2 regions of the Microlunatus panaciterrae genome follow, and region 2 is predicted to be linked to the other one. Evidence: riboswitches for the same ligand, from Rfam matches in the RefSeq annotation. Region 2 holds a riboswitch; the other holds the start of a gene.
What was found. Region 2 has a riboswitch for cyclic di-AMP ahead of JOE57_RS18960 (LysM peptidoglycan-binding domain-containing protein). Riboswitches for the same ligand answer to the same signal wherever they lie in the genome.
Positions count from the first base shown of each region.

Region 1: it holds a riboswitch for cyclic di-AMP, as region 2 does, so the genes downstream of both, JOE57_RS15455 (NlpC/P60 family protein) here and JOE57_RS18960 (LysM peptidoglycan-binding domain-containing protein) in region 2, are expected to answer to the same signal.

Region 1 covers NZ_JAFBCF010000001.1:3,385,711-3,389,105, forward strand. The annotation lists gene JOE57_RS15445 (DEDD exonuclease domain-containing protein) at 1-1,063, opposite strand, end outside; gene JOE57_RS15450 (hypothetical protein) at 1,232-1,468, shown strand; cyclic di-AMP (ydaO/yuaA leader) riboswitch at 1,560-1,725, shown strand; gene JOE57_RS15455 (NlpC/P60 family protein) at 1,735-2,826, shown strand; gene JOE57_RS15460 (gluzincin family metallopeptidase) at 2,880-3,395, shown strand, end outside.
Region 2 covers NZ_JAFBCF010000001.1:2,400,738-2,404,132, reverse strand. The annotation lists gene JOE57_RS10870 (nucleotide sugar dehydrogenase) at 1-644, shown strand, start outside; gene JOE57_RS18960 (LysM peptidoglycan-binding domain-containing protein) at 821-1,426, opposite strand; cyclic di-AMP (ydaO/yuaA leader) riboswitch at 1,434-1,638, opposite strand; gene JOE57_RS10860 (DNA polymerase III subunit delta') at 1,812-2,975, opposite strand; gene tmk (dTMP kinase) at 2,972-3,395, opposite strand, start outside.

The DNA.
Region 1 (3,395 bases), 980 kb from region 2:
CGTACAGCGCGAGCACCACGTCCTCGGCCTGCTGGCGGCGCCGGAACGGCCCGAAGTAGGTGGCCCGGTCGTCGCGGACGCTGCGTACCAGTGACAGCCGGGGGAAGGCCTCCTGGGTGATCTTGATCCAGTGCTGGCGCTCGGGGAACTTCGACCGCCGGTTGTAGCGCGGACTGTGGGCGGCGATCATGCGCAGCTCGAAGATCTCCGCCTGCAGCGCCGTCTCGCAGGGGATCGCCTCGACACCGGTGGCGAGACGGACCATCTCGTCCATTCGTGGTCGGGTCTCGGAGGCGGTGAAGTAGGTCCGCACGCGGGTCTTGATGTTCCTGCTCTTGCCGACGTACAGCACGTGCCGCTGGTCGTCCTGGTCGGCGACGAACAGGTAGACCCCGGGCTTGGCAGGCAGGTCATGGGCCCAGCCGCGCTTGGCCCGTCGCTGCGGGGAGACCCGCCGGGTGAACTCCTGCAGGTCCTCAATGGTGTGCACGCCGAGGTTGCCGACCCGCTCGATCAGGCCGTGCAGCACGTCGACGGTGGCCCGGGCGTCCGCCAGCGCGCGGTGGTTGGGGGTGGTGGCCGAGCGGAAATGCTGAGCCAAGGTGCCGAGCTTGCAGTTCGGCACCTCGTCGCGGAGCAGGATGGTCCGGGCCAGCGCGACCGTGTCCAGGACGGGCAACCGCGGCCACGGGTACTCCTGCCGGGCGCAGGCCCGTTTCAGGAAGCCGACGTCGAAGCCCGCATTGTGAGCCACCAGAACGGTGCCGCCGGCGAACTCGAGGAAGGCCGGCAGCACCTGCGGGAGCGCGGGGGCCTCGGCGACCATCTGGTTGGTGATGCCGGTCAGTACGGCGATCAGCGGCGGGATGTGCGCATGCGGGTTGACCAGCGTCTGGAACTCGGCCAGCACCTCACCGCCGCGCACCTTGACCGCGCCGATCTCGGTGATCGAGTCGTCCTCGGCCCCACCGGTGGTCTCCAGGTCGACGACACAGAAGGTGACGTGCGACAGGTGGGTGCCGAGGTCGTCGAACGAGTCCTGCAGTGTGCCGGTGGTGCTCATGGCAGCACCGTAAGTTACACCGCTGACATTCCCTGGCTGAGTGAGGTCGTCCGGCGGCACTGTCAGTGGCCTCGGCCAGAGTGGGCTACATCCCGGCCGCTGCGCCGGGACGGAGATGGTGCGGACCCGCCCAGTGGACGGGGCCGCCCTCAGATGGAGGAGATCGAGATGGATTCCCTGCACGTCGACTGTCAGACCTGCGTGGCCCGCGGGCTGGCCTGTGACGACTGCGTCATCAGCGTTCTGCTGGGCGCGCCGGAGGAGGGGGTCGACCTTGACGGTGACGAGCGGGCGGCGCTGGCCGCGTTGGCCGACTCGGGCCTGGTGCCGCCGCTGCGGCTGGTGCCGCGGACCACACCCGGAGTATCGGTCCAGGCGCCGCTGACCTGGCAGGACTATGCCTGATCAACCAGGACCCGGACCGGTTGGACAGTGATCATTTCGTGACCTACGCTGTCCTCAGCGTCGTGGTGCAGTCGGGGGCAAGAGTCCTCAGCCACGGGGCACGCTCAATCCCCGGCGTACGCTCGCGCACACCGGGGAGCCGGGGAACCAATCTTGTGGGGTGAATCGGCAGACCGCGGTGCAGCGGTTGGCTGTAGGGCGCACCTTCCCCGCCCGAATCCGTCAGCTCACCTGGTCGGCGTCAACTGTGAAGGGGTCAGCTCGGCGTGACATCACGCACTCGTACGTTCCTGCGGAACGCTGCTCTGGGGGTTTCGGCAGTCGCTCTGACGGCGACCATCTTCTCCGGTGTGCCGGCAGCCGCCGACCCACCGCTCACCATTGACGAGGCCAAGACCCAGGTCACCCAGCTGGAAACCGAGGCGGCCGCCATCGACCAGGAGTACGCCGGCATCCAACAGAAGGTGGCCGCGGGCAAGAAGGCGCTGAAGACCAAGCAGGCAGACGTCGCGGCGCAGACCGCCAAGGTCGCCCGGATGCGCAACCAGGTCGGCCAGGTGGCGCTGGCGCAGTTCCAGAACCGCACCATCGACACCACTGCCCAGCTCTTCTTTACCTCGGACACAGCCGGGTTCCTGAGCCAGATCTCCACCGTGGAGAAGGTCAGCGAGAACCAGAACACCGTGCTGCAGGACTTCCAGCGGGAACAGGCCAACCTGGCCGGTCTGCAACGCTCGGCCGAGACCGACCTGAGTGACCTGAAGAAGCACGAGCAGAAGCTCAAGGACCTTCGCGCAGCCTCGGACCAGAAGGTCCTGCAGGCCAAGGCCGTGCTCAGCAAGCTCACCGACCAGGAGCGCCGCCGCCTCGCCGCGGAAGAGGCCGCCCGTGCCGCCGCCGACCGTAAGGCGGCCGAGAGTGCCCAGTCGGCGGGTTCGCGCTCCGGCACCGCGACCTCGCGCTCAAGCGATCGCACCTCCAAGGATGCTCCGTCGACCTCCACCGGATCCGGCAAGGGCGCCACCGCGCTGGCCTTCGCTCGCCGCCAGCTCGGCAAGCCGTACCGCTACGGCAGCGCCGGGCCGGACGCCTACGACTGCTCCGGCCTGACCGGCGCCGCCTGGGCCGCTGCTGGCGTCAGCCTCGCTCGGACCTCGCAGGCACAGTTCGGCAACGGACGTCCGGTGTCCCGATCGGAGCTGCAGCCCGGCGACCTGGTGTTCTTCTACAGCGGCCTCAGCCATGTCGCGCTGTACGCGGGCAACGGCCAGGTCATCCACGCCTCCCGGCCCGGCAAGCCCATCGGCTACGCCAGCGTCGACTCGATGCCCTTCGCCGGCGCCCGTCGCCCAGGCTGACCCTGCCCACCCGGAACGTCCAGCCCTCCCGAGCCCACCGCCCGGGAGGGCTGTTGTCTTGGCTCGCGGCCCTACTGCTCATTCTGGCCCTGGTGGCCGGCTGCACAGCCAGCCCGACCGCCCCCGGCCCGACCAGTGCCGGCCCGACCACTGCCGGCCCGACCGGGACAGCGCGAGGCTCTGCACTGCTCTTGGCGCAGCAGGCCGCGGACGCGATCGGCGGCGCCGTGCTGTCGGCCGACCGGGACACCTTCACCCGCTGGCTCTCCCGGGCCGACCCGGGTTTCACCCCCACCGCGGCGATGCTCTACGACAATCTCACCGGGCTCGGCCTGCTGTCCTTCGACATCACCCTCACCGGCCAGCAGCGCCCGCTGTCGGCGCGCCGGCAGCAGCTGCTGGGCGGCGGCGCCTGGGTGGCCGAGGCGCTGGTCGATTGGCGGCTGCAGGGTGACCGGTCACCGGCGGAGCACATCGTCTGGCTCACCTTCCGCGGCGAGCAGGGCCGTCAGCTGTTGGCCGGCAGCACCGACGGCGACCGCACGACCGCTCAACCGCTGTGGTGCTGC
Region 2 (3,395 bases):
ATGCGATGGCTCAGATGTGCCAGGCCGCCGGCGGCGATGTCACCCTGCTGGCCGATGCCATCGGCTACGACTCCCGGATCGGCCGGGAGTTCCTCAATGCCGGCCTGGGCTTCGGTGGCGGCTGCTTCCCGAAGGACATTCGCGCCCTCGCGGTACGCGCCGACGAGCTCGGCGTCGACGTGCTCAGTGACTTCATCAGCAGCGTCGAGGCGATCAACGAGGGCCAGCGCGCCGCGGTGGCCGAGCTCACCGTCGCCCAGGTCGGCGGTGACATCAGCGGCAAACGGGTCGCCGTACTCGGTGCCAGCTTCAAGCCGGGCACGGACGACACCCGCAACTCGCCCGCCCTGACCGTCGCCGCCCAGCTTGCCGACCAGGGTGCTGAGGTGTACGTCTTCGACCCGCAGGCGGTGGTGGTACGTCCGGGGCTGACCCAGGCGGCATCGGTCGAGGAGGCGGTCACCGGGGCCGACATCGTGCTGCACCTGACCGAGTGGCCGGAGTTCCGCTACCTCGACCCAGCCCGGCTGGCGGAGCTGGTCCGCACCCGGATCATCATCGATGGGCGACTCAAGCTGCATCAGCCGACCTGGCAGCAGGCCGGCTGGAAGATCGTCCAGATCGGGCGCGCGGCGACTCTCTGAGACCGGAATGTGACCAGGCTGCGAACAGCGCAGAGGCCCGACGGATGGTGTTTCCGTCGGGCCTCTGTGCGTTGGTCAGCTGCTCGCCCCTCGACAGGCTCGGGGCACGTCCGACAGGCTCGGGGCACGTCCCGGGAGGTCGGGGCACGCCCCGAGAAGTCCGGGCAGAACGTGGGTCAGCGGACCCGCAGCACCTGACCGATGTAGATGGCGTTCGGGTTCTTCACGGTCCGCTTGTTCAGCTTCCACAGACCCTTCCAACCGCCACGGACGTGGTGACGCTTGGCGATCTTGGCGATGGTATCGCCGCGCTTGACCCGCACCGTCTTGCCGTGGACCTTGTGACTCTTCTTCTTGGCCTTCGTGGCCTTCTTCTTCGTCACGGTGGTCTTGTGCGCACTCGCCGAGGCGTTGGTGCTCGCACCACCGTTGGCTCGGGTCAGCCCTGCCTTGCGGCCGCAGACCGGCCAGGCGCCGGGTCCCTGGGCAGCCAGTGTCCGCCGTGCCACGGCGATCTGCTCGGCCTTCGATGCCCTGTTGGCGGTGGAGGCATACTGCGTGCCGCCGAAGGCCTTCCAGGTGCTCCGGGAGAACTGCAGCCCGCCGTAGAACCCGTTCCCGGTGTTGATCGACCAGTTGCCGCTGCTCTCGCAGTCCGCCACCCGGTCCCACACGCTGCCACCCGCACTTGCCGGCGCCGCGGTGGCGGCGCCCATGCCGACCGACAGCGCGACGGCGGCGGCAACGCCCACCAGCCGCTTCATGATCTTGGAGTTGTTCAAGTTCCTCGCCCTTCCTGACGAACGCCTCCGGGGTTAGCTGTCGGATTCGGGCTGTCAGGTGCCCTGGGCCTTGACGCGAGGTCATCGCGCTCCGGCCGTTCACCCCAAGGTCAGGTCCTCACGGACATGACCAGAGTGGTTTCCCCACCTTCACTGCGCTCGGGGCTCTCCCGACGAGGTGTCCGACCAGTGAAGTTCGGCGTATCGGACACGCGATCTCGCCGGCATATCCGATGCGCAGCGAGTCCTGCAGGCCCCGTGAACGACACGCGTGTAATTGATAACGAATTGGACACGAAACCGGACACACCGTAAGCCGTGCGGACCACCCTGTGCAAGTCCGACGACGCGCCCGGGAACCGTTTACCGGGCCGTGGGTTCAGGACTAGCCCTCGACCAGCCCGATCAGCATGGCCTCGACCGCGAGCAGCGGGCTCACATTGGTCTCCAAAGCCACCCGGCAGGCCAACAGGGAGTCGATCCGTCGCAGCGTCGACTCGGGGGTCGACTTCCGTGCCAGCACAGTGATCTGAGCCTCCAGCTCGGGGTTGACCAGGGCAGCGCCGGACCGGGTCTGGATGCTGAGCACGTCGCGGTAGTAGGCGGTGAGCTCGGTGAGCGCGCGGTCGATCGCGTCGCGCTGGTATCGCTTGGCTCTGGCCTTCTGCTGGTCGTCCAATTCCTTGAGTGCTGCTTGAGCCTGCCGGGGCCGGGCGCCCTTGGTGCCGAACCCGAGGGCCTCCTCGAGCTCCTTGCGCTCCCGGGCGTCGATGTCGGTGGTCGCGCGGGTCGCCTCCTCGGCGCAGGCCTCGACCAGGTTGGCCGCGGCCGTCAGGCAGGCTCCGAGCCCGCGCAGCTGGGTGGGGATCTGCAGGATCTCGTGCCGCCGGTTCCGGGCCGCCTCGTCTCGGGCCAGCACCCGGGCTCGGCCGACATGGCCCTGCGAGGCTCGGGCGGCGTACGCAGCCAGGGCCGGGTCGACGCCGTCCCTGGTCTGCAGCAGCTGGGCCACCGCAGGAATGGTCGGGGTCTGCAGCGTCAGCAGCCGGGACCTGGACCGGATGGTCGCCACCACGTCCTCAACGGTCGGCGCGCAGAGGATCCAGACGGTCCGGGCAGCCGGTTCCTCGATGCTCTTCAGCAATGCGTCAGCGCCCCGCTCGGTGACCCGGTCGGCGTCCTCGACCACCAGGACCTGGGCCCGGCCCATGGTCGGGCTCATCGCCGCCCGCCGCACCAGGTCGCGCACCTCGTCGACCCCGATGGACAGCATCTCGGTCCGCACCAGCGTCACATCGGGATGGGCGCCGCTGAGCGAGGTCCGGCAGTCGTTGCAGGTGCCACAACCGCCGTCGCGGCACTGCAGCGCCGCCGCGAACGCGCGGGCGGCGTTGGAGCGACCCGACCCGGGTGGCCCCGTGATGAGCCACGCGTGCGACATCGCATGCCGCGCCCCACTGACGGCCCGGCGCAGCGTCGCCACCGACTGGTTCTGCCCGATCAGCTCCGCCCAGACCCCGGTCAGCTGTTCGGCGGCCGGAGCACTCATGAGACCAGTCTGCCGGGGGGTGCCGACACCAGCTGGTGCACCCGGTCCTGGACGGCGGCCGCGATCTGCTCCACCGAGTCCCGGGCATGCAGCACCAGGTAGTGCTCCGGATCGCGGGCGGCCAGCTGCAGAAAGTACTCGCGGGTGCGCTGATGGAACACGTCCCCGGCCGCCTCCAGCCGGTCCTTGTCGACCTTGGAGTGCACGGCCTCGCTGGGGTCCACATCCAACAGCACTGTCAGGTGCGGCCGCAGGTCGCCGGTGGCCCAGCGGGCCACCCGCTCCACCTCGGCGATGTCGAGCACCCGGCCGGCGCCCTGGTAGGCCAGCATCGAGTCGACGTAGCGGTCACAGACCACGACCGCTCCGCGGCGCAGCGCCGGCTCAACCAGCTCATAGAGGTGGTGGGCCTTGTCCGCG